DNA from 2 places in the Nocardioides sp. NBC_00163 genome. Region 1 is predicted to be linked to the other one. Evidence: riboswitches for the same ligand, from Rfam matches in the RefSeq annotation. Region 1 holds a riboswitch; the other holds the start of a gene.
The links. A riboswitch is a leader RNA that binds a small molecule or an ion and turns the genes downstream of it on or off. The one in region 1 is predicted to bind cyclic di-AMP.
Positions count from the first base shown of each region.

Region 2: another riboswitch for cyclic di-AMP. It lies ahead of OG801_RS24595 (NlpC/P60 family protein); the one in region 1 lies ahead of OG801_RS22500 (C40 family peptidase).

Region 1 covers NZ_CP108155.1:4,686,630-4,701,238, reverse strand. Annotated here, with positions in the region: RNA gene ssrA (transfer-messenger RNA) at 51-421, opposite strand; gene smpB (SsrA-binding protein SmpB) at 495-974, opposite strand; gene OG801_RS22530 (murein hydrolase activator EnvC family protein) at 1,028-2,296, opposite strand; gene ftsX (permease-like cell division protein FtsX) at 2,321-3,229, opposite strand; gene ftsE (cell division ATP-binding protein FtsE) at 3,301-3,990, opposite strand; gene OG801_RS22515 (hypothetical protein) at 4,065-4,688, shown strand; gene OG801_RS22510 (alpha/beta fold hydrolase) at 4,783-5,565, opposite strand; gene prfB (peptide chain release factor 2) at 5,570-6,688, opposite strand; gene OG801_RS22500 (C40 family peptidase) at 6,823-7,662, opposite strand; cyclic di-AMP (ydaO/yuaA leader) riboswitch at 7,668-7,839, opposite strand; gene OG801_RS22495 (response regulator transcription factor) at 8,053-8,733, opposite strand; gene ligD (non-homologous end-joining DNA ligase) at 8,748-9,665, opposite strand; gene OG801_RS22485 (DNA ligase) at 9,665-10,633, opposite strand; gene OG801_RS22480 (hypothetical protein) at 10,878-11,126, shown strand; gene OG801_RS22475 (Ku protein) at 11,269-12,102, shown strand; gene OG801_RS22470 (YciI family protein) at 12,223-12,582, shown strand; gene OG801_RS22465 (RNA polymerase sigma factor) at 12,579-13,853, shown strand; gene OG801_RS22460 (alpha/beta hydrolase) at 13,895-14,609, shown strand, end outside.
Region 2 covers NZ_CP108155.1:5,121,474-5,136,082, reverse strand. Annotated here, with positions in the region: gene OG801_RS24615 (SRPBCC family protein) at 1-57, opposite strand, end outside; gene OG801_RS24610 (AMP-dependent synthetase/ligase) at 190-1,983, shown strand; gene OG801_RS24605 (M48 family metallopeptidase) at 2,061-3,293, opposite strand; gene OG801_RS24600 (hypothetical protein) at 3,388-4,590, opposite strand; gene OG801_RS24595 (NlpC/P60 family protein) at 4,629-5,615, opposite strand; cyclic di-AMP (ydaO/yuaA leader) riboswitch at 5,633-5,837, opposite strand; gene OG801_RS24590 (hypothetical protein) at 5,934-6,116, opposite strand; gene OG801_RS24585 (NYN domain-containing protein) at 6,239-7,504, shown strand; gene OG801_RS24580 (APC family permease) at 7,587-9,497, shown strand; gene OG801_RS24575 (hypothetical protein) at 9,478-11,373, opposite strand; gene OG801_RS24570 (DEDD exonuclease domain-containing protein) at 11,456-13,174, shown strand; gene OG801_RS24565 (Lrp/AsnC ligand binding domain-containing protein) at 13,198-13,476, shown strand; gene trpD (anthranilate phosphoribosyltransferase) at 13,510-14,547, opposite strand; gene OG801_RS24555 (hypothetical protein) at 14,544-14,609, opposite strand, start outside.

The DNA.
Region 1 (14,609 bases):
ACGAGAGCGACGTGGCTCGCGCTGTACGCGAGCACACGTCGCCCTCGATCGAGTGGAGCTGCGGGGAATCGAACCCCGGTCCTCGAGCGCCGTGCCAGGTCTTCTCCGGGTGCAGTCTGTGGGTGGCGTTCTCTCATCCCCGGGGCTCGACGCAGACACGTCCCCGACAGGCTCAGCCGACTAGATGTCCCTCATGCCCCGTCGGCATGTGCATGAGGTTGAGTCTCCTAGATGACGCCTGGATCCGAGCCGGAGACGGATACTCGGTCAGACGCTTCGATCACCGCTCAGGCGGCGAGAGCGAAGGAACTGCGCTTAGCGTTGGCAGTTATTGGTTTCCAGCGATCGTTTACGAGATGACGCTGGCTCCTCGACCCGCTTCCCCTGGGAGCAACGTCCCAAGTCGAAACCGATCAGCCCCTTTTGAGTTTTCAACGCCTGCAACCAGGCAACAGGACAACACTACAGTCCCCCGCCGGCATTCCCCACTCGGTTTATCCCGTCATCCCCTTGAGCTTGCGGCCGACCTCGACCTCGGCCTCCCGCTTGGCCGTACGCTCGGCGATGGTGTTGCGCTTGTCCCACGACTTCTTGCCCTTGGCGACGCCGATCTCGACCTTGGCGCGGCCGTTGAGGAAGTAGAGGGCGAGGGGGACGACGGTGAGGCCCTTCTCGGAGACCTTGCGCTCGATCTTGTCGATCTCGGCGCGGTGCAGGAGGAGCTTGCGCTTGCGGCGGGCGGAGTGGTTGGTCCAGGTGCCGTTGAGGTATTCGGGAATGTGGATCCCGTGGATCCAGGCCTCGCCACGGTCGATGTCGACGAAGCCGTCGACCAGGGAGGCGCGACCCTCACGCAGCGACTTCACCTCGGTGCCCTGCAGGACCATGCCGGCCTCGTAGGTGTCCTCGATGTGGTAGTCGTGTCGCGCCTTCTTGTTCTGCGCGATCATCTTGCGCCCCTGCTCCTTCGCCATTCTTCTATTCTCTCAGGCGCAGGGTCATGACCGCGAAACGTTTAGGGCCCGAGTCACAGACCCAGCAGCGGCATCGGGTCGACCGGGGTGCCGTCGCGGAGGATCGTGAAGTGCAGGTGGCAGCCCGTGGACCAGCCGGTGGTCCCTGCGTACGCCACGGTCTCACCGCGCCCGACGGACCCTGAGGTCCTCGCGTAGCTCGAGATGTGGTTGTAGACGGCGGTGTAGGAGCGCCCGTTGACCTTGCCGAGATACAGGTGCAGGCGGTTGCCCCACACGCTGGAGTACGAGGTCGAGATGATCTGCCCGGAGTCGACGGCGAGCAGCGGGCGGCCGCAGGGTGCGGAGAAGTCGGTGCCGTTGTGCAGCGAGACGTAGCCGTAGATCGGGTGCTTGCGGACGCCGTAGGGCGAGGTGACGTAGGTGTCGGTCACCGGCGGCCCGAAGAGCCCGCCGACCGACCCGACGTTGCGGTCGGAGCCGGAGCCCGCCGAGGCGAGCGACCGGATCTTCGTACGCAGCGCCGACTCCTCGGCCTCGAGCTCGCGCAGCTCGGCGGCGTCCGCCGCCCGGGCCGCCTCGGCCGACTGCTTCGCGGTGGCTGCCTGGTCGGCCAGCGTGGACATCTCGGCGTGGGCCGCGGCGGCCTGGTCCCGGAGCGAGTCGACCTCGGCGACCAGCTGCCGAGCCTTCTTCTCCTTGGCCGCGATCGCGTCGGTCGCCTCCTGCACCTCGCCCTCGCGGACGACGAGCATCGTCTCGGTCGCCTCCATCCGCTGGAGGGTGGCGTCCTGGCCCGCGGAAGCCGCGTCCACGTACGTCTGCTGGCGCATCAGGTCCTCGAGGGAGCCTCCGGAGAGCAGGGCCGCCGCCTGGGCGAGCTGCGGGTCTCCGCCGGTGAACCGGGTCAGGATCGCGTCGCGCATCTCCTCGCGCTGCACCTTCACCTCGGCCTGGCCCTCGGCGAGCTCCCGCTTCGCCTCGGCGAGCAGCAGCTTCTGCTCGGCGAGCTCGGCCTCGAGCTTGTCGTGCGCGGCCTGCACCTCGACGAGCTTGGCGTTGAGCTCATCGAGACGGGTCTGGGCCTGGTCGAGTTTCTTCCGGGCCGCGGCGTACGTCTCCGACGCCTTGCGCAGGCCGGCGCTGGAGTGCTCGAGATCCTCGGCGGCGGCCTTCTGGTCCTGCTGGACCTCGCGCTGCTCCTGCTCGAGGCGGTCCTTCTCGTCGGCGGAGGAGGGGAGGGTGGGCGAGAGCAGCACGGCAGCCACCACGGCGCAACAGAGCACAGCGGCGAGCGAACCGGCACGGGGGAAGGCGTGCACGGCTCCGACGGTAGGGGATCCGGGTCAGACCTTGATGTATTTGCGGGTGAGCAGGAGTGTCGGGACGAGCGTCAGCAGGATGCCGAGGATCGCGACGATCGCGAAGGAGCTGAAGAACTCCTCCCAGCCGACCCACTGGGTCACCGCGGTGGACGAGAGCCGCTGCTCGACGCCGAAGTACATCACCGCGGCCAGCGCGATCCCGGACAGCCCGATCCCGACCAGGGCCACCACGAGCGACTCCAGGAGGAACGGCAGCGCGATGTAGAGGGTCGAGGCACCGACCAGTCGCATGATCCCGATCTCACGACGGCGGGCGAAGGCCGCCAGCCGGATGGTGTTGGCGACCAGCAGCAGCGCCGCGATCACCAGCACGATCGCGCCGACCAGGGCCGCGCTCTGCAGCCCGTCGACGGCGGCGAGGATGGGCCCGGTGACCTCGTGGACGTCACCGACGTGGTCGATGCCGTCCAGGCCGGCGACCGCCTCGATGATCTCGGCGGAGTGGTGCGGGTCGGTCATCGTGACCCAGTAGGACTCCCACATGTCGCTGGACTTGACCACCGGGTCGGGACCGCTGACGCCTTCGACGTCGAGAGCCTGCAGCCGCTCGTAGGCCTGCTCCTGGCTCTCCTCCTCGATCTTGTCGACGTAGCGGTTGTCATCGAGGGCGGCGGTGATGACCTTCTTCTGGCTGTCGTCGACGGCGCCGGCGCACTGCGGGTTACGGTCGTTGGCGCCGTTGCACATGTAGAAGGTGATCTGCAGCTCGTCGCCCCAGACCTCCTCGGTCAGCTGGGCCTGCTCACGCAGCAGCAGGCCGACGCCGGCGAGGGTGAGCGAGACGAGCAGCGTCAGGGCCACCGCGACGTGCATCGACAGGTTGCGGCGTAGCCCCTGGCGGAGCTCGGTGAATACATAGCGCAGCTGCATGGCGGGTCGAGGAACCTTTTCTGGTTGTGGGACCTGGTCGAAAGCGAGAGGGCCGGCTCAGCGCCGAAGCCTCAGAACTGGGCTCCGTAGCCGCCCTGGACCTGGTCGCGTACGAGGTGGCCGTGCTCGAGCTCGATGACGCGCTTGCGCATCTGGTCGACCATCTGGACGTCGTGGGTCGCCATCACGATCGTGGTGCCGGACCGGTTGATGCGGTCGAGCAGGCGCATGATGCCGACGGTGTTGCCGGGGTCGAGGTTTCCGGTCGGCTCGTCGGCGATCAGGATCATCGGCCGGTTGATGAACGCACGGGCGACGGCCACGCGCTGCTGCTCACCACCGGAGAGCTCGTCGGGCATCCGGTCGCCCTTGCCGTCCAGACCGACCAGCTCGAGCGTCTCCGGGACGCGCTCCCGGATCTCGCGGTTGGAGTGACCGGTCACCTGCATCGCGAAGGCCACGTTCTCGGCGACGTTCTTGTTGGCCAGGAGGCGGAAGTCCTGGAAGATCGTGCCGACCTGGCGGCGCAGCCGCGGCACCTTCCAGCCGGCGAGCCGGTTGATCTCCTTGCCTGCGACGTAGACCCGACCGGTGGTCGGGCGCTGCTCGCGCAGCATCAGCTTGAGCGCCGTCGACTTCCCCGAGCCGGATTGGCCCACGAGGAAGACGAACTCCCCCTTCTGGATGTCGATCGAAAGGCTGTTGAGGGCGGGGCGCGCCTGCCCTGGGTAGGCCTTGCTGACCTTCTCGAAGCGGATCACCGCACCGAGGGTAGTGCAACGGTGGTGGGCTCAGCACTTCGGCTCAGAGATACCTGCCCCTGTACTCTGACGGCGTGCGCTCTGCAGTCCGGATCCTCATCGGTGCCGTAGTCCTCACCGCGATCGCGGTCGGGGTCGGCGTACTCACCCTGAAAGACGACGAGCCCGAGGTCGCCGAGGTGAAGGGCGACCTGAGCACCGCGGACACCACCACGATGCACGTACGCCGCGGCGCGTTCTGCGACCGCGTCCCGACCGAGGACGCGACCGAGGCTCTCGGCGGCGCCGCCGCCGAGAAGAAGGCCTACGGCGACGGCGACCAGACCGCCATCTCGGGTGAGGTCAACGACGTCTCGCAGGAGTACGGCTGCATCTGGACCGGGCCGGAGGACTCGGCCACCTCGGCGCGGGCCTGGGTCTTCGCGCCGCCGGTCACCCTGGACTGGGCCACGCAGATGATCAAGAGCGTGCCCAAGGGCTGCAAGGCCGCGTCGACCCCTGCGTACGGGAAGCCGTCGGTCGCGCTCACCTGCACCGACGCGAAGAAGCAGACGAAGGTGGTCTACCGCGGCCTCTTCGGCGACGCCTGGCTCTCCTGCGAGCTCACCGGCAAGGCCGGCGAGGCGCCCGCGACGGTCCAGAAGCGTGCCTCCCGCTGGTGCCTGGTGACCCTCACCGCGGCCGCCGCTGACGCCTGAGGTTCTGGATCGAGACCCGGTCCCGGCGCGTCGTTTGCACCGATCTAAAGTCTAGTGCTTTAATCGACTTAGTCGCTCGGGTCGGGTAGGCACCTCACCGGGCGGCGCGCGCCGCGGGCACTGAGTCAGAGCAGAGCCGGCTGGCGAGAGCGGGTGGGGTCCTTAGGGATGGGGATCCCACCCGCGACGCGAGCCACGCCAGGACGGTGCCGGCGAACTCGTCGGGCTGGTTGCGATGCACGAAGTGACCGACGTCGAAGTGGACGAGGTCGGCCTGCGGAATCCGCTGGGCGACCTTCTCCAGGTCCGACTGCGGGATGTGGCTGTTGCCGCCACCAGCCACGATCAGGGTCGGCATGGGCAGCAGCTCGAGCTGCTCCCACATCCACGCGTCGTACATCGTCGCCTCGACCAGCAGGGACGCGATGCACTCCCAGTCGTGGGGCATCGGCCTGGCCGCGCGCCCGGGCGACCTGCGCTCGCGCGGCGCAGGTGGCACCACGTCCTCGATGATCAGCCGGGAGACCAGGTCGGGCCGGTGCATCGCGACCAGGAGGGCGACGTTGCCGCCGGTCGAGTGCCCGACGACCACGGCGCCCGAGATCCCGAGCGCGTCCATCGCCACGATGACGTCGTCGGCGATGAGCCGGTGGGAGTACTCCGAAGCCCAGTCCGAGTCCCCGTGCCCCCGCATGTCGAAGGCATGCACCCGGTGGTCGGCCGCGAACGGCGGCACCACACCCTGCCACCGCTTCGCGCTGCCTCCGAGCTCGTGCAACAGCACCATCGGCACCCCGTCCTCAGGACCGTAGGCGTCATAGACGTACGCCGCTCCCCGGCCCGGGAGTGGAAGCCTGGTGCGCGTCAGCGCATCCATCAGGTCAGTTCTGTTCGGCCTTCTCGGCGCCACGGCGCCACCGGATCCCGGCCTCGAGGAACCCGTCGATGTCCCCGTCGAAGACCGCCTGCGGGTTGCCGGTCTCGTAGGTCGTACGCAGGTCCTTGACGATCTGGTACGGGTTGAGCACGTAGTTGCGCATCTGGTCGCCCCACGAGGCGGCGACGTCACCCTTGAGATCCTTGAGGTGGGCCTCCTCCTCAGCCTTCTTCAGCGCGAGGAGCTTGGCCTTGAGGACGATCATCGCGGCGGCCTTGTTCTGCAGCTGCGACTTCTCGTTCTGGCAGGAGACCACGGTGCCGGTCGGGATGTGGGTCAGCCGGACCGCGGAGTCGGTGGTGTTGACCGACTGGCCACCCGGCCCCGAGGAGCGGTAGACGTCGACCTTGATCTCGTTCTCGTCGAGCTCGATCTCGTCGGTCTGCTCCAGCACGGGCACGACCTCGACCGCGGCGAAGGAGGTCTGGCGGCGGCCCTGGTTGTCGAAGGGGCTGATCCGCACCAGACGGTGGGTGCCGGCCTCGACGGAGAGGGTGCCGTAGGCGTAGGGGGCGTGGATCGCGAAGGTGGCGGACTTGAGCCCGGCCTCCTCGGCGTAGGAGGTGTCGAAGACCTCCACCGGGTACTTGTTGCGCTCGGCCCAGCGGACGTACATCCGCATCAGCATCTCGGCGAAGTCGGCGGCGTCGACGCCACCGGCGCCGGAGCGGATCGTCACCAGGGCCTCGCGGGCGTCGTACTCCCCCGAGAGCAGGGTGCGGATCTCGAGGCTCTCGACGGCCTTCTTGACCCGGCCCAGCTCGGCCTCGGACTCGGCGAGCGAGTCTGCGTCGCCCTCCTCCTGGGCCATCTCGACCATCAGGCCGAGGTCCTCGATGCGGGTGCGGAGCTCGGTGAACTTGTTGAGCTCGTTCTGCAGCAGGGAGAGGCGGCCGGTGACGCGGGTGGCGTTGTCCTGATCGTCCCAGAGGTCGGGCGCGGCGACCTGCTCGCCGAGGTCGGCGATCTCCTTGCGCATCGCGTCCAGGTCCAGCACCTGGCCGATGGTCTGCATCGTTGCCTGGAGCTGCTTGATCTCGGTGTCGAATTCGGGGCCTGCCACGTCTTACAGGTTACTTGACGCGTGGTGCCGCACCCGATTCGCCGACCTTCAAATATGCGCTCGCCCTCCGGTACGGGGAACCGGAGGGCGAGCGCCAGGGGGATATGGGCCCCGAGACTGGGCTCAAAGGGAGGTCAGGCCTGGTGGGTCGAGCCGGCGAACCAGCCGTCCCAGGCAGCCTCTTCACGAACCGACGCGCCCGGCTTGGGGGCGTGCAGCATGATCGCCTGACCGTTCTCCCAGCGCAGGAAGATGCCCACGTGGTAGACCGGGCTGCCCCAGAACATCAGGTCGCCGCGCTGAATCTGGTCGTTCGGGACCGTCGGCAGCGCAGCGGCCTGGTCCCGCGAGACCCGGGGAAGCTCGATGCCGGCGGCACTGAAGGCGTACTGCGTCAGGCCGGAGCAGTCGAACGAGCTCGGGCCGGTGGCACCCCAGACGTACGGGTCGCCGATCTGCTCCGAGGCGACGCTGATCGCCCGCTCGATCTTGCCTTCCTGGCTCGCAGCGAAGGCCTTCGCCTCAGCCTCGGCCTTCTTCTTCGCCTCCGCGGCCTTCTTGGCGGCGATCGCTGCCTTGCGCTTCGCCTCGGCGGCCTTGCGGGCTGCCTCGGCCTTGCGCTCCTGCACCTCGACAGCCCTCTCGAGCTGCTTGATGTCGGTGAGCATCGCGGTGGGGGTGGCCGAGGCCTCCAGGGTCGGAGCCTCCACCACCTTGGCCGCCTCGACGGTCGACTCGACCGTCGTGGTCTCGTGGGAGGCCGGGGCGGCGTTGGCGGCGGGCACCGCCACCAGGGCACCGGCGGCGATGCCGCTGGCGAGGGTGATGCGGCCGATGAGCTTGCCGTGGCCGCTGAGCGTCGTCCTGAGCTTGTCGAAGGGAGATCCTGCGATCGACCGGGCGATCGAGACGTTCGGCGACCGGAACGGGCGGGGCGCGCCTCGATGGGCAGGGTTGGATACGGACTTGGACATGCGTGAGTTCCTTCCCACGCCTGCGAGGTGAGCTGTCGGGTTCGGGCTAGAAGGTTGCCCGGCCATCTGCGATGGCTTCACCCCAAGCGACCGTCCGAGTTAGTCGCGTGGAACTTGGGTCCCCCGCTCCTGTCCCATACGTACTGCTGAGTGTGAGGGTAAAGGGGGTTCAGTAGTTGGGGCCGGCGTCCGGAGGGACAGGATTCGGCGTGTACCGGGGCCGGTCGTGCGTTCTGCACGGCTCAACCAAGGTGACATGCGATCTGGAACGGATCCAATCCCGAATGGCCGAACCTGGAGCACAATCCGCGTGTTCACGCGTGACTTTGCCGTCGTTTGTGAAACATCTCACGGACTGAACACGCGTATGACACCGTGTCGAACTTGCGTTTACTCCGCAGCTTCGAGACGGAAACCGACGCCGCGGACGGCGACGACCTTCTCCTGCACACCGGCCGCCTCGAGCTTCTGGCGCAGGCGTCCGACGGTGACGTCGAGCGTCTTGGTCGAGCCGTACCAGTTCTCGTCCCAGACCTCGGCCATCAGCCGGTCACGGGAGACGACCTTGTCGCGGGAGGCGGCCAGGACGGCCAGCAGCGCGAACTCCTTGCCGGTCAGGGTCACCTCGCGCTCGCCGGCGTAGACCCGGTGGGCAGCCACGTCGATGCGCAGGGCGTCGTCGTCGGCGCCGAGCTCGACCGGACCCGAGCGGCGCAGCAGCGCGCGGACCCGCGCCTGGAGGACGGCCAGCGCGAACGGCTTGGCCAGGTAGTCGTCGGCACCGGCGTCGAGCCCGACGACCAGGTCGATCTCGGCATCACGTGCGGTGAGGATCATGATCCCGCCCTCGTAGCCGTTGTCGCGAGCGGCCTTGCAGACCTCGAGCCCGTCCATGTCCGGAAGGCCCAGGTCGAGCAGCACCAGCTCGGCGTCGTACGGAGGTGCCAGCAGCTCCAGCGCCTTCTTGCCAGAGTCGACCCAGGTGACGTCATAGCCCTCACGCTGGAGCGTGCGCACCAGGGGAGCAGCGATGTCCTCTTGGTCTTCTACGACAAGCACGGAGTTCGACATGAAGAGAACAATAGTTACAGCCCCGTAGGGCTTGTGAAGAGATCCCCCCTTTCAGATAAGCGCGTGATCACATCGTTAGGTCCGAGCTGGTCGATACCGAGGGGATCCTCGGCCCCTTCGGAGACCTCATCCCAGGTCACCGGAGCAGCGACGGTGGGGATCCCTTTGCCTCGCAGCGAGTAGGGACAGATCGTCGTCTTCGATCCCGAGTTCTGCGACCAGTCCAGGAAAACCTTGCCTGACCTGCGACTCTTGGTCATGGTCGCAGTGACCTTGCGCGGGTGGGCCTTCTGGAGGTCCTCGGCGATCTCCTTGGCCAGCGCCGTGGCGACGTCCGGCTCGACGGGCTCCGGCAGGGCGGCGTACAGGTGCACGCCCTTGCTCCCGCTGAGCACCGGAGTCGCGGAGAGGTCACGGGCGCCCAGCGCCTCCCGCACGAGCAGCGCCACCTCGCAGCACTCCTGCAGGCCGGCCGGCTCGCCGGGGTCGAGGTCGATCACGATCCGGTTCGCCCCGGCCGGGGCGCCGTCGCCACCGACCGTCCACTGATGGACGTGCAGCTCCAGCGCGGAGAGGTTCGCGGCCCAGGTGAGGGCGGCGAGGCTGTCGAGGATCGGAAAGGTGAGTGTTCCCTCCCTGTGGTCGGCGGTTCGGGATCCCGTTGTCGGAACGACGACCGTACGGACCCAGCTGGGTGTGCCGGCCGGTGCGTTCTTCTCGAAGAACGACATGTCGCCGACGCCGTGCGGCCAGCGGATCCTCGTCACGGCGCGGTCCTGGAGCTGCGGCAGGAGCGCCGGCGCGACCTGGGCGTAGTAGTTGAGCACCTCGCCCTTCGTCATGCCCGTACGTGGATAGAGCACCTTGCTGAGGCTGGTCAGGGTCAGGACCCGGCCGTCGACCTCGACGCGTACCTCTTCTCGTTCGACCATCACAGATCCTCCGGTGAGACGTCGTCCCTGATCCCGATGAAGCTCGGCTGCCGCAGCCGGCCCTTGTAGCTCGCCGCCGCGACGGCGGTGCCGTGGGTCTCCACCTCGACGACGAGGAGCGGCTCGACCCAGTGGGTGCCCCGAGCGTCCAGCGACGGCACTCCCCCGTCGGGGTCGACGTCGGGTCCGGCGAAGGGGCTCCGGCTGGTCACGCGGAGCAGCTCCCCGAGTCTCTGGGCCCGCTTGCCGGTGATGCCGCTGCCGACCCGCCCGCGGTAGATCAGACCCTGGGGCGTCGGCTGCCCGACGAGCAGGGCGCCGAGTCGTTCGGTGCCGCCCTCGGTGCCCACCTCGGGTCGCCAACCGCCGACCACCAGGGAGGCCCGGTAGCGGTGGGCCAGCTTGATCCAGTCCTTGCTCCGCTCCCCCGGCCGGTAGCGGCTGCCGCGCCGCTTGGAAACGATGCCCTCCAGCCCCTGCGCCCGCGTCACCTCGTGGAGCATCCGGCCGTCGTCGTAGGTCGCCGGCACCTGCCACGAGCCCAGGTCGCCGTCGGCATGGACGGCCTCGAGGATCTTGCGGCGCTCGGCCCAGGGCTCCTCGATGAGCAGCCGCCCGTCGAGACGGAGAAGATCGAAGACCATGTACGTCGCCGGGATCTTCTCCGCGAACCGCGCGGCGCGGCGTGCGTCGCGGTTGTGCATCCGATCCATGAGCACCCGGAAGTCGGGCAGCCCGGCGTCGTTGAGCGCAATCACCTCCCCGTCGACGACGATGTCGCGTTCCGGCCCCCTCGCGATCTCGGGCCAGGCGGGGGTCGCGTCGTTGTCGTTGCGTGTGGTCAGCCGGGTCTGCGTACGTCCTTCCGGGCTGTCGCCGAGGAGGCGGATGCCGTCCCACTTGACCTCATGGACCCACTCCTCCCCCGGAGGAACGTGGGCGCCAGGGGTGGCGAGCATGGGACGCATGCGTCCATCTTGCCTCTACGAAGTCGTTGCACCGGGCAGATCTGGTCCAATCCTCACGCCCAGTCGACGCCGACGCCGGCGCTACTCCAGATCGGGTACCTCGGCCGGTGGTCGGCTGCCGCGCTCGACCAGGCAGGCCTAGCGTCTGGGTCACGGGTCAGCGACCCGTGGGCCCTCTCCGTTGGGTTGGCGGAGGGGGCCCGTTTCGGCTTCGCACCCAACCGGGGAGAGAGGGCCCAGACCCATGACCATCCAGCTACGTGTGCTGTTCGTCTTTGCCGCGCTGATCGCGGCCCCCGTCGCTGCCTACATCGGGCTCATGCCCCTCGACGCACCATCGTGCGGGACCGGGCTGCGCCCCGAGGACATGTGCTTCTGGACCACTCCCGAGGAGCGCCGCCCGGAGGCGCTCGTGTGGCTCGCAGGCTCGGTCGGCCTGGTCGTGGCGGCGTTTCTCAGCGGCCGCTATCACTGGACCGGTCGCGACCTGTGACCATTGGCGCCGCCGTCGCGTGAGCCGACCCTGGCGAGTGCATTCCTCTCACCCGCCGTGTGACAGGTGCGGTTAAGGGGTACCGAGAAACTGGATTCCGGCAGATACTGGGGAAGTCGTTGCCGTTGCGGAGGGAGTCACCATGCGTGCGATCTGGAAGGGCGCGGTGTCGTTCGGGCTGGTCAGCGTGCCCGTGAAGCTCTATTCGGCGACGGAGTCCCACGACGTCTCGTTCCGTCAGGTGCACCAGTCCGACGGCGGCCGGATCCGCTATCAGCGGATCTGTTCGATCGACGGCGAGGAGGTGCCCTACTCCGAGATCGCGAAGGGCTATGAGACCGAGGACGGCGAGATGGTCGTGCTCACCGACGACGACTTCGCCAACCTGCCGACGACCTCATCGCGCGAGATCGCGGTGGAGAAGTTCGTGCCGAGCGACCAGATCGACCCGATGCTCTTCGAGAAGAGCTACTACCTGGAGCCGGAGAACACCGGGGTCAAGCCCTATGCGCTGCTGCGCCAGGCTCTGCTCGAGGCCGACCGTGTCGCCTTGGTGACCGTCGCGCTGCGGCAGCGCACCACGGTCGCGGCGCTGCGGGTGCGGCCGACCGACAACGGCGACGTGATCGTGCTGCAGACGATGATGTGGCCCGACGAGATCCGGGTGCCCGACTTCAAGGTCGAGGCCGGCGAGATCAAGGACTCCGAGATCAAGATGGCCAACATGCTCGTCGAGACCCTCGCGGGCGACTTCCATCCCGAGGAGTTCTCCGACGACTACGCCAGCGCCGTCGAGGAGATGGTGAAGGCCAAGATCGAGGGCGGCGAGGTCGAGCGGACCCCCACCTCCACCAAGACCTCCGGCGAGGTCGTCGACCTGCTCGCGGCGCTGCAGCGCTCGGTCGCCGCGGCCAAGAAGTCGCGCGGCGAAGAGGTCCCCGAAGAGGCCGAGGACAAGAAGTCGGAGGCGTCCTGAGGCGTCCTGACCGACACGTACCGAATTCTCTGGTGCTGACGTGTCGAAAGCGGCAGGCTCTTCTCGACGCGTAGGCGACGACGCGCAACGGACGCGACGCCGACACGCAAGGAGAAGCCGATGCGCTACATGATGTTCGTGAAGATGGACCCCGAGGCCGGGCCGCCGCCGGTCGCGCTGATCGAGGCGGTGGAGGCCGAGATCAAGCAGCAGTACGCCGACGGCATCCTGCTCGACGCCGACGGGCTCGGTCCCGCGGTGGAGATCCGGCTGACCGCGGGCGAGGTGACCCACATCGACGGGCCGTTCGCCGAGGCCAAGGAGGTCGCCGGCGGGTTCTCGCTCTTCGAGGTCCGCTCGCCCGACGAGGCCATCGAGCTCGGGCGCCGGATGATCCAGCTCCACGAGGAGCTGTGGCCGGGACAGGACGTGGCCGTGGAGATGCGGCCGCTGTTCGGTCCGCCGACCCCGGCTGAATGAGCTCGCCCACCGAGCACGCGATCGTCGCGGTCTGGCGCAACGAGTCCGTACGCCTCCTCGCCGGTCTGGCGCGGATGACGCACGACCTCGACCTGGCCGAGGACCTCGCCCAGGATGCTCTCGTCGCGGCGCTGGAGCAGTGGCCGCACGAGGGCATCCCTCGCAACCCCGGAGCGTGGTTGATGTCGATCGCGAAGCGGCGCGCGATCGACGGGTTCCGCCGTGACGAGGTGCTGCGCCGCAAGGTCGCCCTGCTGGGCCACGAACTGGAGGAGGGTGAGATGCCTGACCTGGCTGCCGCCGTCGATCACATCGAGGACGATGTGCTGCGGCTGATGTTCCTCTCCTGCCATCCGGTGCTGGCTCCCGACTCCCGCACCGTGCTGACCCTGCGGCTCGTGGGCGGGCTGACGACCGCCGAGATCGCCCGGGCCTACTTCGCCAAGGAGTCGGCCGTCGGCCAGCGGATCTCGCGGGCGAAGCGCACCCTGGCGGAGGTCGGGGCCTCGTTCGAGCTGCCCACCGGCGAGGAGCGGACGGCACGGCTGCGCGACGTGATGCAGACGATCTACCTGGTCTTCAACGAGGGCTACGCGGCCACGTCGGGGCCGTCGTGGACCCGGCCTGAGCTGTGCCTGGAAGGGATGCGGCTGGCCCGCATGCTGGCCGCGCACGCCCCGGGCGATCCCGACGCACAGGCGCTGCAGGGGCTGCTGGAGATCCAGGGGTCACGGCTCGCGGCCCGGGCGGATGCAGAGGGTCACCCGGTGCTGCTCGAGGACCAGGACCGGACCCGCTGGGACCAGTTGCTGCTGCGGCGCGGCCTGGCCGCGGTAGACCGGGCGACGGCGCTGGCCTCCTCCGGCACCCCCGGCGGAAGCTATCTGGTGCAGGCGATGATCGCCGCGTGCCACGGCCGCGCCCGACGGGCCGAGGAGACCGACTGGGCCGAGATCGCACGCCTCTACGACATGCTCGCGACCGGCGTCCCCGGCGCCGTCATCGAGGTCAACCGGGCGGTGGCACACGGGCGCGCTTTCGGTCCCGATGCCGGGCTGGCCATCCTGGCAGCACTCCCCGAGGGAGCGCTTCCTGGGTCGCATCTGCCCGCCGGCGTACGTGGTGACCTGCTGCACCGCGCCGGGCGGCACCTCGAGGCCGCGGTGGCGTTCGACGAGGCGGCATCGTTGACCACCAACGCCGGAGAACAGGAACTTCTCCAGAAACGTGCGGCCGCGTGTCGAAGCGACGAGGTCTCGTCCGACGCGTAAGTATCAACCGGCTCGACCACCGCGACAGAAGTGAGCAGACGATGACCACAACCACCACCTCCGCCGACGGCACCACGATCGCCTACGACGTCACCGGCACCGGCCCGGCGCTGGTCCTGGTCGACGGGGCCCTGTGCTACCGCGGCTTCGGGCCGTCGAAGGAGCTGGCCGACGCGTTCTCGGACCGGTTCACCGTCTACCGCTACGACCGCCGCGGCCGCGGCGACAGCAACATCGCCAAGCCGGCTGCCGCCGGCACGATGGAGGCGGTCGAGCAGGAGGTCGCCGACCTGGGGGCGGTGATCGAGGCGGCCGGCGGGCACGCCCACCTGCTGGGCCTGAGCTCGGGCGCGTTCCTCGCCCTGGAGGCCGCACGGGCCGGGCTGCCGATCGACAAGATCGTCGCCTACGAGGCGCCGCTCATCCTCGACGACACCCACCGCCCCAACGACGCCGACCTGGCGCAGCAGGTCGAGGCCCTGGTGGAGAAGGGCAAGCGGGCCGCCGCGGTCGAACTCTTCATGCGCATGGTCGGCATGCCGCTGATCGCGGTCAAGATGATGCGGCTCACCCCGGCCTTCAAGAAGCTCATCCCGGTCGCCCACACGCTGGTCTACGACCTGGGCATGTGCGTGCCGTTCCAGCAGGGTCTGCCCCTGCCGGGCGGCTACTTCAAGAACGTGTCGGTGCCCGTGCTGTCGGTGGCGGGCAGCAAGAGCCCGACCTACATGACCAACGCCCAGCAGGCCATCTCCA
Region 2 (14,609 bases), 430 kb from region 1:
CATCACTGCCGAGGGCGCGGCCTCGATCACGATCGTCGAGGTGGTCTGATCGGCCATCGGTGGTGTCCTCACTCCCTGACTTGCTAGGTGCCATGGAGCGTACCGGATAGCATCCCGGTGAAATGGTCGGGCTGTGACGGGGGTAACCTCCGGTTCGAACCCACCTACCATCAGTATGCGGAGGCCCTTGTGCGTGAGTTCTCCACGCCCGCGACGTACGTTGTTCCCCCCACCGGCAGTCTGAGCGACGATGTCGTGCGCAACGCCGCCGAGGCACCCGATGCCGCCGTCCTCAGCCGGCCCGGCGCGGACGGCTCCTGGGTCGACGTGACGTCGTCCGAGTTCCTCGCTGAGGTCTCGGCGGTCGCCAAGGGACTGATCGCGGCGGGTGTCGGTGCTGGGGACCGGGTCGCGCTGCTCTCGAAGACGCGCTATGAGTGGACGCTGATCGACTACGCGGTCTGGTTCGCCGGCGCGACGACGGTGCCGATCTACGAGACCTCCTCGGCCGAGCAGATCGAGTGGATCCTCCAGGACTCCGCCGCCGTGGCGATCATCGCCGAGGACGCCGGCCACATGAGCCGGATCAGCGAGGTCCGCGCGGCCTGCACCGCGCTCAACAGCGTGTGGTCGATCAACGACAACGCCGTCGACCTGCTGGTCAAGCTCGGGGCCGACATCACCGACGAGCAGCTCGAGGCCCGCCGCAGCGCGGTCACCCCCGACGACGCCGCGACGCTGATCTACACCTCCGGCACCACCGGCCGCCCGAAGGGCTGCGTGCTGACCCACGGCAACTTCATGTTCGAGCTCGGCGTCGTCGTCGACTCGCTCGACGGCCTGTTCAACATCGAGGGCCGCAGCACGCTGCTGTTCCTGCCGCTCGCGCACGTCTTCGCGCGGATCATCCAGATCGGCTGCATCACGTCCCGCACCCGTCTGGGCCACACCCCCGACATCAAGAACCTCGTCGCCGACCTCGGCACCTTCCAGCCGACCTTCGTGCTGGCCGTGCCGCGGGTGTTCGAGAAGGTCTACAACACCGCCTCGCAGAAGGCCGTCGCCGACGGCAAGGGCCGCATCTTCGACATGGCCACCGAGGTCGCGATCGAATACTCCCGGGCCACCGAGACCGGCAAGGCGCCGTTCCTGCTCGCCGCCAAGCACAAGCTGTTCTCCAAGCTCGTCTACGGCAAGCTGCTCGCCGCGCTCGGCGGCAACTGCTCCTACGCGATCTCCGGCGGGGCACCCCTCGGCGACCGCCTGGGCCACTTCTACCGCGGCATCGGCGTCACCGTCCTGGAGGGCTACGGCCTCACCGAGACGACCGGCGCGCTCACCGTCAACCTGCCCGAGGCGTTCAAGATCGGCACCGTCGGCCGGCCGATTCCCGGCACCTCGGTGCGTGTCGCCGATGACGGCGAGCTGCTCTTCAAGGGCGGCCAGGTGCTGAAGGAGTACTGGCAGAACCCGGCCGCCACCTCGGACGCGAAGACCGAGGACGGCTGGTTCCACTCCGGCGACCTCGGCGAGGTCGACGACGAGGGCTTCGTCAAGATCACCGGCCGCAAGAAGGAGATCCTGGTCACCGCCGGCGGCAAGAACGTCGCCCCGGCCGTCCTCGAGGACCGACTGCGCGCCCACGTGCTCGTCGACCAGTGCATCGTCGTGGGCGACGGCCAGCCGTTCATCGGCGCGATCGTCACCGTCGACCCCGAGGCGCTGCCCACCTGGGCCGAGGCCAACGGCAAGTCCGGCAACATCGAGGACCTCGTCGAGGACGAGGACCTGCGCGCCGCCATCCAGAGCGCCGTCGACGACGCCAACAAGGCGGTCTCGAAGGCGGAGTCGATCCGCAAGTTCGCGATCATCCCCGAGTCCTGGACCGAGGAGGGTGGCCAGCTCACCCCCAGCCTCAAGCTCAAGCGCAACGTGGTCATGCGCGAGTTCAGCCACGAGGTCGACGCGCTCTACAGCAAGTAGAACCACGCCGAGTCGGCTCGTTCTGACGAGCCGACTCGGCGGTGTTTTCGGTGAGGACGAGCCGACTCGGCGTTCTGTCAGTCGAGCACCCGATGGGCGATCGCGATGCGCTGCAGGGTCGTCGGGTGGGAGCCGAACCACCACTGCGACCAGGCCTGCGGTGACGGGTCGGAGAGCGAGCGGGCACCAAGATCGTGCTGCAGCTGGATGAATGACTCCAGGTCGCCGGTGGCGTGGAGCGCGTCGACGTCGGCGCGGGCCTCGACGTGTCGGCTGAGGCCGTTCTGGATCGGCATCGCCAGCACGCTGGCCAGCGCGAAGACCGCCATCAGCATCGGGACGGTTTCGGGGGTGGCGTACTCGTCCTGGCGGCGGTAGGACAGCAGCAGGCCCAGCAGGCCGACGCCGGCGGCCGCGCCGGCGGCGCCGATGACCGTGCCGACCAGGACGTCGTCGTGCTTGGCATGGGCGAGCTCGTGGGCGACGACGGAGAGGACGGCGCCGCGCGCGGCCGCACCCCGCTGCGAGTCGACGAGGTTGTCGTAGAGGACGACTCGGCGGGTGGAGCCGAAGCCGGTGACGTACGCATTGAGCGAGGTCGTACGCCGGGAGGCGTCGACCACCAGGACGTCGTCGAGCTCGACGCCCTCACGCTCGGCGATCGCCATCACCTCGGTCCGGAACTGGCCGCGCGGCAGTGGCTCGAATTCGTTGAACAGCGGCTCGATGACGACCGGGTAGACGAACGAGCCGACCACCACCAGGGCCGCGACCATGGCGGCGGCGACGGCGGGCCACCAACGCCGGCTGAGACGGATGCAGGCGAAGAGGGCGAGCAACGCCACGGAGGTGGTGACGATGCCGACGACCTGGTTCAGCAGCGAGTCGCCCAGCCAGGGCCCCCACGCCTGCCGGGAGAGCCCGTAGCGCATCTGCAGCCGGTGGATGGCGATCCCGAACGGCAGCGTCGCGATCCAGCCGAGCAGCGTGACCACGGCGACGGCGAGCACCACCCGGAGCAGCCACGGCCCACGCAGCCGCGCCACCAGACGCCGGCCCAGCGACGTGAACCCGAGCACGCACGCGACCACCAACGAGACGACGAGCGAGGCCCGGCTGATCCAGCGAGCGGTGCCGGAGTAGGCCAGCATCCGCTCCAGCTCCTCGGGCGTGAACACGTCACGCTCGTCGGGCAGGTCGAGCGCGCCGCCCGGGAAGGGATGCCACGGGATCAACGTCCAGGCGAGCACCACGAACGCCACCGCGCCGAGGACGAGAACCACCCAGGACGTACGCCGCGTTGCACTCACGCCGCCACCTCCGTAGCGCAAGCGCCAGGATACGGACGCGGCGGCGTGTTATACGCATGGTTCACTCGCTGACGCTCGCTCACTTCTGCCCCCGTCATCGAGCCGAGTGTGACAGATGAGTCCGCCAGCGGGCGGTCAGCTCGTCCTCCCCGAAGCCGAAGCCGGCCTGCAGCGCCTTCTCCAGGCCGATGCCGCGACCGGTCTCCTCGTAGAGGTCGACCAGGGCCTGCTCACCGCCGGCCTCGGCAAGCACCTCGCAGGCGAGCCAGGCGGCTTCGTACTCCGCGCCAAAGTGCTCCGAGCGGGTGTTGAACTCGGCCTTGCCCGGCAGGTGGTCGGGGGCGCCGTTCTCGCGGACCTGGGCGAGGATCTGGCCGGCGGTCTTGGACAGCGGCAGCTTGGTGTCGCGGAGCGCGACGTAGTCGGCGAAGCCCTCGACGAGCCACATCGGCCGGCGGGTGTTGGTCGCGGCGTCGGTGGCCGCGTGGGTGGCCTCGTGGGTGATGACGATCTGGGCGCCGGGGGCGTCGAGATCGCCGATGACGCCCTGGTTGACCCACACGTGCAGCGGCGTCCCGGCCTTCGTGGATCCGTCGACGGTCGCGGTCACCGCCGCGACGGCGGCGTACGTCCCCGGCTGCGCGCCGAGCGCGGAGTCGAGGCCGTTCGCGGGCACCTCGAGGACCAGGCGCGGGTCCTTCCAGGGGATCACCTTGCGGACCCCGGCGACAGCGGTGGTGGCCAGCTCGGCGTAGCGGTCGGCGACCTCGGCCGACGCCTGGGCGACCACGAGGGTGGAGCCGGTGCGGCGCACCTCGACCGGGCCGCTGAGCCACAGCGGCAGCCGGGTGCCCTGGGCCGCCGAGAACCCGGTGATCGCGCCCTCGGCGTCGAAGCCGACCTTCAGCTCCTCGGTCAGCGCCGGGTCGCCGGGCGTGCGCCACGACATCTCGACGTCGGCCGTCCAGGAGCCGTCCGGCTCCACGTTGCCCGACTCGGCGACGTACCTCGCGGTGACGTCCCCGATGCCGATCGCCCGAGCGTTGCGCACCGCCACCGAGGCGGCGTCCTCTCCCTCGGGCTCCGCCCCGTCACGTACGCCGTCGACCAGCTCCGCCAGCGAGGCCCTGGCGCCTTCGGTGTCGGCGCGCACGACCGGCGCGCTGCTCGGGGTCGGCGCGACGTACTCGCCCCCGCCGGTCAGCCGCCAGCCGACGAACCCGGCGAGCAGCATCACCAGCACGAGCCCGGCCCCGATAAGGGCCGGACGGGAAAGAAGAGAGCCGACCGTTCGCACCTGCGAACGATCGGCCTCTTCGGGGTGCTGGGTCAAGCTCAGCCCGGGCGGACGGCGCCCGTGTAGGGCATCTCGTCCATCGGGGAGACCTTCACACCGGTGCTCGGGTTGGAGGCGTGCACGATCATGCCGTTGCCGATGTAGATGCCGACGTGGCTGATCGGGCTGTAGTAGAAGACCAGGTCACCGGGGGCGAGCTGGTCGCGCGAGACCTGGGGTCCGCTGCTGTACTGCGCCGAGGAGGAGTGCGGGAGCGAGACGCCGGCCTGGCCCCAGGCACCCATGGTGAGGCCCGAGCAGTCCCACGACTCGGTGCCGGTGGCGCCGTAGACGTAGGCGTCGCCGACCTGGGCGAGGGCGTAGTCGACGGCCGCCTTGGCGCGGCCCGAGGGCGGCGGCAGGTTGCCCGGGATGCTGGTGTCGGTGGACTGGAACTCCTCCAGCTCATCGGCCTCCAGCTCGTCGAGCTCGGCCTGGGCCGCCTCGTACTTCTTGTCGATCTCGCTCTTCTTCTGCTGCATGGTCGTCTTGACCTTGGCCATCTGGGACTTGGCGTCCTCGGTGGCCTCGCGGCGGACCTGGAGGGCCTCCGCCTCGGTGTTGTACCGGGCGAGCAGGTCGGCCTGCAGCGCGTTGTAGGACGAGACGGTGGAGAGACCGGCGAGGAACTCCTGCGGGTCCTCGGAGGTGATCACCTGGCCGACGGCAGAGACGTCAGAGCCCTCGAACTGCCGCAGCACGGAGTCACGGAGCTCTGCGCGGATCTTGTCGAGCTCCTTGCTCTGACGCTTCTCGTCGGAGCTGAGGTCGTCGAGCTGGTCCTTGAGGTCCTGAAGCCGCAGCTTGGCGTTGCTGTAGTCCTCGTTGGCCGCCTCGGCCTGGGTGTAGAGCTTGTCGACCTTCTTGCGAACGTCGTCGATGTCAGGGTCTGCCTGGGCGGGGGTCGCTGCGGGAATGATCCCGGCGACACCGATGGCGGCGATGCCGGCTGCTCCGGCAATGAGTCGCTTCCGGTCGCGTGTCACGAGCGGACGGTCTCCTTGTGTGTAGTCGTTGACGCCTACCGGGTGAGCTGACGGGTTCAGGCACGACCTGCCTTACCACCGCTCCTCGATCTGGTCTCCCAGATCGCCCTTGCGGCGGATGCACCCCAGGTGATCGCACTCCGTTCTCACGGCGTACGACCGGTGTGGTTCCCCGGCTCCTGGCCCGCCCCGAAGCGGGCCTGGACTAAGCGCGACACTCGCGTGGGCCGGTTGACCCACTTCCACGAGCGCCAAGTTCCTGCGCACACTAGCCGACGGCATCCCCCACCTGCCAACCACCCACGCCCAAAAGTTCGGCTACATCCCTTCCACCATGCGAAGCGGCGGGACCAGTCCACCCTCGGCCAGCACGTCGAGCGCCCGGCGCTCGTCGTCCTCGATGGTCAGCTCCGGAGGCGGCCCCAGAAGCACGGTGACCACGCAGTCGTGGCACGCCAGTCCCCGCACGAGGCAGGTGTCACAGTCGATTCTCGTCGTCATGTTGTGACGGTCTCACCGAGCACCGACATTTTTGCTTTCGTCCGGTTGCGTCCGGCGTGTCATCACCATCGCAGCACGGTATTCGAGGCGGCGATCGCGGACCGGGTCCCTACACTTGGAGCATGGAGGTCTCCGCGTACGCGACGCTCCCCGACACGGTCCGGGGGCGCATCGTCGCGCTCACGGCCGGGGTGCTTCCCGACGTGGCGCGTCTGCCGCCCGCGCTCAAGCGGATCGCGGATTTCGCGCCCGCCCGGCGGGCCAAGGCCGGCGGCGCGATGATCGCCTCGGTGCTCGAGAGCGACGACGAGGTCCGGGAGAAGGTCGGCAGCCAGCTGCGACCGGCGTACGTCTCCGAGGGCTCCTCCGACGACGTGGTCCTCCCCGAGGATCCGGCCGAGGCGGCCGCGGTCGTCTGGCTCATCCGCCCCGACGGCTGGGAGGTCTCGCTCAAGGAGGCCCTGGACCGGCTGGAGGCCGCCGCGGTGCCGGTGGTCGACGCCGAGGTCGCCCGGCTGCGCGGCAAGCTCGCCGCGGCCGAGGACGAGCTCCGCGAGGTGCGTGCCGACCGCAAGGCCCGCCTCGACGACCTCAAGGCCGACAACACCGCACTGCGACGCAAGCTCGGCGAGGCCCGGGCCGCGGCACGCGAGGCCGGCACGGGGCTGGACGAGGCCCTGACCGAGGCCCGCACGGCGCTCGCCCGCGCCGAGGACGAGGTCGCCGCGCGTGACCGCCAGCTGCGTCAGCTCCGCAGCCAGATCGACAAGCTGGAGCGCGAGGCGGCCGCCGAGCGGCGTACGTCCAAGACGGACCGCGAGGACGCCTCGCTGCGCGCCCGGTTCCTGCTCGACACGCTGCTCGACGCGGCCGGTGGCCTGCGTCGCGAGCTGGCGCTGCCGCCTGTCACCGGCACCCCGGGCGAGCGGGTGGAGGCCGAGCTGGCCTCCGCGGACGCCGCCGCCGGTGCCGGGGTCACCAGCAGCGCCCACCTCGAGCAGTTCCTGGCGATGCCGCGGGTCCGGCTCATCGTGGACGGCTACAACGTCTCCAAGGCGCTGTGGCCCGACTCGGCGCTCGATGCCCAGCGGCTGCGGCTGCTGCGGGCGATCGCGCCGATCGCCGCCCGCACCGGCGCGGAGACGACCGTCGTCTTCGATGCCCACTCCGCATCCGTACGCCCCACCGCGGTGCCTCCGCGCGGCGTCAAGGTCCTCTTCTCCCCCGAGGGCGTCATCGCCGACGACGTCATCCGCGACCTCGTCGACGCCGAGCCCGCGGGCCGCGTCATCCTGGTGGCCACCGACGACGCCGAGGTCGTCAAGGACGTACGCCGCGCCGGCGCCCGCACCGTCCCGCTCTCCTCGCTCTCGCCCCTGCTCGGTTGATCCAGCAGGCTTCCTGCGCCACACCGGCCTGATTCGATAGGTTCTCCCGACGTTCGAATCATCGGGAGTGGGAGACCAGCGCGTGCGGCACACCCTCAGCGCGATCGCCAGGATGATCCTGTGCGCCGCGGGATTCGTGATGTCCATCTACGGCAGCGTCCAGCTCAACGCCCTCAAGTCGCCGGGATTCCGCGAGCTGCTGCACGAGTCGAGCTTCTGGGTCGCGGCCGTCGGGGGCCTGATGACCGCGATCGCCTTCGAGGCGATGCGACGGGCGCAGGTTCCCGCGGTTCCCGCTCCGCAACCGGCCGAGTCCGTCACCACACCTGTTGCTCCCGTGGCCCACGATGAGCCCGCGAAGGACGAGAGGGACGAGCGACCCGCCGATCAGGCCGACAAGCTGAGCCTCGTCGAGGTCGTCGGTCTCGCCGCGGGCGGCGTCATCGGATCGGGCTGGCTCCTGGCCGTCCCCACCCTCCACGAGAGCCTGGGCGAGGCCGCGCTCCTCGGCTGGGCCGCGGGCGGCGTACTCATGCTCACGATCGCGGTCGTGATGGTCGAGTTCGGGCTCATCTCCCAGCGCACCGGCGGGCTGCTGTTCCACCCGCACGACGCCTTCGGGCCGCTGGTGGTGATCATCCTCGCGGCGTCCCTGTGGATCTCGTACGCCATCAACCCGGCGGCCCAGGCGGCAGCGGCGGTCAACGGGCTGGCCGAGATCGTCCCCGCCCTGGCAGGCGACGGCGGGCTCACCGGGATCGGATCGACCCTGGCGGTGCTGGTGACTGCCGCGATCATCGCCTTCGTCCTGCTGCCCCGGCGGCTCGTCCTCCGCACGAACGCGGCCCTGACGCTGCTCAAGATCGCCATCCCGGTGGTCTTCGTGGTGTGCCTGGCGCTCGCCGTCCCCGCTCCCCTCACCGGCCCGGGACCGGCCGCCGGGCCCACCTCGACCGGCGTGCTGAGCGCGCTGATCACCAGCGGCGTGATCTACGCCTACATCGGCTTCCAGGCGCCCTTGGACGTGACCGGCGAGGTCCGTGGCGGCCGTCGCGAGGTGGCGAGGCGGGTGCGCTGGGCGGTCTACGGCACGGTCGTCGGCTCGTTCCTGCTCTACTCCGCCCTCCAGCTGGTCTACGCCGAGCACATGGCCGGGTCCGGGGCCGAGCACGGCACCTCGTACGCGCGCCTGACCGACGCGGCCACGCTGGCCGGAGCGCCGCTCGACTGGCTGGTCGTGCTGGTCCGGATCGCCGCGATCCTGGCGCCGATCGGGTCCGGCATCGTGTTCACCTACGCCCTCAGCCGCGAGGTCTACGCGCTCAGCGCGGAGAGGTACGTCCCCAGCGGCCTGCACGAGCCGCGGGCATCACGGCTCCCCGGCCGCACCAGCGACTCGTTCTGGCTGATCCTGCTCGTGAACCTGGTGCTCGCGCTGGTAGTCCTGGTCGCGGTGGGCGGCGACTGGCAGACCCTGGCCGTGCTCAACACCATCCCGATCCTGATCCTGTACGCGGTCACCTGCGTCGTCCTGGCCGTGCGCTCCGACCTGCTCGGGACGGGTGCCCAGCGACTCCTCCCGTTCGCGGCGTACGCAGCCTTCGTCGCCATCGCGCTGGTCGTCAACGAGTCCGCGTGGGACCGGGTGTGGAAGGGCGTGGCGGTGATCGGCTGGGGATCGCTCGTCCTGCTCGTGCTCCCCTGGCTCCATCATCTCCGGGTCCCCGGCCTGGGCTGGTACGACGCGAAGAACCACGGCGCGCGCCTGGTCTCGCGCGACCCGGCGAACCGCCCGTTCGTCGTGCTGGCGCTGTACCTGGTCGCGCTGACGCTGCTGAGCGCCGTCCGCCACCGGATCGACGACGACTCCGTGTGGAGCGTGTGGAGCCTGCGCGCCCTGGTGATGATCGTCGCCTCGGGCGCGTTCGTCCTCCTCGTCGGTGCGGGGCGCCGCTACCTCAGGCAGACCCGGCTCACGACGACCCGGCCCTGACCCACTCGGCCTCCTCCTCCTGGCCGGCGGCGATCAGGGCCTCCACCACGGCATCGACCCGGGCCCGGTCCTGCCACCGCCCCACGGAGCGGCGCAGGACCCCGGCGCGACTCGCCTCCGGATAGCGGTGCAGGCGCAGCCGTGTGGTGATGCCGACGATGTCGGTGGGGGTGACGCTCTGCGCCTGGTCGAGATAGCGGATCAGCAGCCGGTCGGCCGTGCCGGCGAGCTCCTTGCAAAGGAGCTGGTGGGCGGTCTCGGCGATCGTAGGCCCGGCGCCACGGCGGTTGATCGCCTCGTCGGCGAGGTGATGCCAGGACGTACGCACCGCGTCGGTGAACCCCGCCGACTCGAGGGCGGCGAGGCACTCGGCGTACCAGGCGACGTACGTCTCCTCGGTCGGTGCCGGGTAGACGAGCAGATCCTCGGCCAGCCGCCAGCCGACGTCGGCGGCGACGGCCGACCGGCCCCGCCTGCCGACCCGGGAGGGAACGTGCCCGAGCAGACCCACGATCTCCTCGGCGGGGCGGAGCCGGACCAGGGTCGCGGCGTGGCGACGAAGGTCCTCGCCCAGCGTCTTGCCGTGGCCATCGGCGAGATAGCCGGCGATGCCCTCCACGACGGCGGACGCCATCGGCTCGCGGTCCGCGCCCTCCGGGGTGAGCACCCAGTGGAGCAGCTTCCGGGTGGTCTCAGCGGACGGCTGGGCCCACGACCAGCGGTCGAGGAAGTCGCCGAGCCGCTCGATGTGGCCGCTGTGGGCGAGCGCGCGGACGAGCATCGCCGCCTGGGCCTCGTCGCCCTCCTCCATGAGGGTCTCGCAGATGCGCTTGAGGTTCATCGGCGTCGCGTCGCCGGCCATCGCTGCCAGGAGGCTGTCGCGGCCGGGTCCCCGGCTGCCCCGCAGCAGCAGCACCACGTGCTCGCGCGCCTCCTCGGCGTTCTCGCTGCCGTCGAGACGCAGTTTGAACCAGTCCTCGAGCACGCGGCCGCCCGGGCACAGCTCCCAGAACGCCGCGACGAGATCCTGCTGCTGGGCGGGACCCGGCGCCCGGCCGAGGTCACCGATCGCGCCGAGGGTGCGCCAGAGCAGGTCCAGGGCGATCTCACTCAGCCTCGGGCTGGCGCACAGCGCGACGTAGAGCAGGGCCTTGTCGAGGTTCGAGCGACCGCTGGCAGGGGCTGCGAACTGCTTCACCGTGTCGTTGACCAGGTCCGGCGCCCCGAGCAGGTGCAGCGCCCGGAGGAACCGGGCGATGTCGGGGACGGTCCGCTGACGGAGTACGTCATGGATGACGGCGTAGGCGATGGAGGCGTCGTGCTCGGTCTCGATCGCGAGCCGGGCCGCGTCCTCGGGCGGGCGGTGCAGCGCCGCGGCCGCGATCAGGATCACCCGGTCCGCGGCGGACTCAAGCGACGTCGCCACGGCGGCCAGATCGCCGTCCGCGAGCCGGCCATAGGCGTGCAGCGCCTGGACCGCGATCGCCGGATGGCCCTGCGTACGCAGCTCCGCGAGCCAGGCCACGAACCGGTCGACACCTTGGGCCGAGACCCGGGCGAAGGCGTTGTCGATCAGCTTCTGGGTGTTGAGGACCTCGTCGGCCTTGGCGCCGTCGAGGACGGTGACGTACTCGACCAGGCCGGCCAGATCGCCGGTCAGCGTGTCGAGCACGCGTTCGTTGAACCGCAGCGCCGCGGTCTGTCCGTCCTCGCTCAGCAGGGTCCTGGACTGCTCGCCGGCTTCGGCCGGCTCGGCCTGCAACCTTCCCGAGCGAGCGAACCAGCGCGCCCAGGGACGGTCCTCGTTGCCGGACGTCGACCCCTCGGTGCCGCTGTTTCTCGCAGCGATCGCCCACACCTCCCCTGTCGCTGCCACACCCTAGTGGGCAAAGACTGTCGGCGGCACTCGCTAATGTGTTCGCATGAGCACGGCAGCGGTGAGGGAGGCGCGGAAGGAGATGCGGGCCCGTGCCGTGGCCCGTCGCCAGCGCGAGCAGGCCACCGGAGGCTGGGAGGCCCAGCGGGGCTTCGACGAGCTGGGCAGGCCGCTGCGCGACCTGACCTTCTGCGTGGTCGACCTGGAGACCACCGGCAACAGCCCCGACAACGGCGGCATGATCACCGAGATCGGCGCGGTCAAGGTGCGCGGCGGCGAGGTGCTGGGCGAGTTCCAGACCCTCGTCAACCCCCACACCGGCATCCCGCCCTCGATCGCCGTGCTGACCGGGATCACCAACTCCATGGTCGCCTCCTCCCCCACCATCGAGTCGGTGCTCCCGGCGTTCCTCGAGTTCGCGGAGGGCTGTGTGCTGGTCGCCCACAACGCCCCCTTCGACGTGGGCTTCCTCAAGCACTTCGCCGCCGAGCAGGAGCGGCCCTGGCCGCGTTTCGAGGTGCTCGACACGGTGAAGATCGCCCGCCGGGTGGTCACCCGCGACGAGGCGCCCAACCACAAGCTCGGCTCGCTGGCCAGGGTCTTCGGCTCCCCCACGACCCCCAACCACCGCGCCCTCTCCGACGCCCGCGCGACGGTCGACGTCCTCCACGGCCTGATGGAGCGCCTCGGCAACATCGGCGTGCAGACTCTCGAGGACCTGGCCGTCTTCTCTGCCAAGGTCACCACTGCCCAGCGCAAGAAGCGCCATCTGGCCGAGGACCTGCCGCACGCACCCGGCGTCTACCTGTTCAAGGACGACAAGGGCCGGGCGCTCTACATCGGCACCTCCAAGGACCTCCGCACCCGCGTACGCACCTACTTCACCGCCTCCGAGACGCGCTCGCGGATGGGCGAGATGGTTGGGCTGGCAACGACCGTGCAGGGCATCGAGTGCGCGACGGCGCTGGAGGCGGGGGTGCGCGAGCTGCGGCTCATCGCCGAGCACAAGCCGCCCTACAACCGCCGCTCGCGACGCCCGGAGAAGATGCACTTCGTCAAGCTCACCCAGGAGCCGTGGCCCCGGCTGTCGCTGGTCAAGCAGGTGCTCGACGATGACGCGGACTATCTCGGCCCGTTCGGCTCCAAGAAGGTCGCCGAGAAGGCGCTCCAGGCGCTGCACGACACCTTCCCGATCCGGCAGTGCTCCGACCGGCTCCCGCTGCTGCCGCACCGGACCCCGTGCGTCCTCGCCGAGCTCCACCGCTGCCTGAGCCCGTGCGACCAGAGCATCCCCTCCGAGACCTACGCAGCTCTGGTGTCCCGCGTCCGCGAGTCGCTCCTCCACCGGCCCGACGAGGTGGTCGAGAAAGTCACCGAGCGGCTCACCGGCCTGGCCGAGCAGGAACGGTTCGAGGAGGCGGCCGTCCACCGCGACCGGCTGACCTCCTACCTGCGCGCCGCCGCGCGCGCCCAACGGCTCACCGGCCTGACCCGGCTGCCCGACCTCACCGCGATCCGGCGTGAGGACGACGGCCGCTGGGCGGTCCACGTGGTCCGTCACGGGCGCCTCGCCGGGGCCGGGGTGATCCCGCGTGAGGCCAGCGCCCACGCCTACGTCGCCGACCTCCAGCTCAGCGCCGAGACGGTCCTGGCCGCCCCCGGTCCGGTGCCCGCCGCGAGCGCCGAGGAGACCGAGCTGGTGCTGCGCTGGCTGGAGTCCCCAGGCGTACGCCTCGCCCACGTCGAGGGCGAGTGGACCTGTCCGATCGGCGGTGCCGGCCGGCGGGCAGCGGCGCTCTAGGACGATCCGCTAACGTGACCTGCGTGATCACAGCGATCGTCTTCATCAATGCCGAGGTCTCCCAGATCCCCGAGGTGGCCGAGGCCGTCGCCGCCATCGACGGTGTCAGCGAGGTCTACTCCGTCACCGGCCAGATCGACCTGATCGCCCTGGTGCGCGTCCGTGCGCACGAGGACGTGGCCAACGTCGTCGCCGACAAGGTCAACAAGGTCCCCGGCGTGCTCGAGACCGAGACCCACATCGCCTTCCGCACCTACTCCCAGGTCGACCTGGAAGCCGCCTTCTCCATCGGCCTGGACTAACGGGCGCAAGCCCGTCGTGTGTAGCCGAGTAGCTCAGCGAGCGGTCGCGGCAACCCACCGGTCGAGCACAGCCTGAGCGGAACCGGAGTCGATCGCGTCGGCCGCGCGAGCGATGCCGCCCGCGAGCCGCTCGTCGACGCTGCCGGACCCGGCGTCGTGGACGGCGAGAGCAGCACCGGCGTTGAGCACGACAGCGTCGCGTACGGCGCCCTTCTCCCCGGCGAGCAGGCGACGGACGACGGCGGCGTTGTAGGCGGCGTCGTCGCCGCGCAGGTCCTCGGCGGTGGCCCGGCCGATGCCATGGTCGAGCGGCTCGACGGTCGCCTCGGTGACGACACCCTGCGAGACCATCCACACGTGCGAGGTCGTGGTGGTGGTGAGCTCGTCGAGGCCGTCGTCGCCGCGGAAGACCCAGGCGTCGACGCCACGGCGGGCGAAGACGCCGGCCATGACCGGCGCGGCGGAGGCGTCGGCGCAGCCGATCGCGGAGGACGCGGGGCGGGCCGGGTTGGTCAGCGGGCCGAGCAGGTTGAAGACGGTGGCGATGCCGATCTCCCGACGGGCCACAGCAGTGTGCCGGAACGCGGGGTGGAAGGCCGCCGCGAACAGGAAGGTGATCCCGGCCTCCTCGGCGACCTCGCCGACCCGGGAGACGTCGAGGTCGAGCCGGATGCCGAGCGCCTCGAGCACGTCGGCCGATCCCGACTTGGAGGAGGCGGACCGGTTGCCGTGCTTGACGATCTTGGCCCCGGCGCCGGCCGCGACGATCGCGGACATCGTGGAGATGTTGACCGAGAAGGACCGGTCACCACCGGTGCCGACGATGTCGAGCACGCGCCCGGGCACGAAGATCGGATTGGCCTTGGCCAGCATCCCGTCGGCGACCCCGGCGAGCTCGTCCACGGTCTCGCCCTTGGCACGCAGCGCCACCGCGAAGGCGGCGATCTGTGCGGGCGTCGCCTCTCCCGAGAGGATCTCCCCCATCGCCCACGCCGCCTGGTGCGCGGACAGGGACTGTCTCGCGACCAGCGTGGTGAGGACCTCGGGCCAGGAGTGGGGCGCGGACGTCATGCGTCAACGTTAACGGGCCGCAGCAGTCCCACGACCGTCCGGGCCAGCTCGAACGGGTCGAG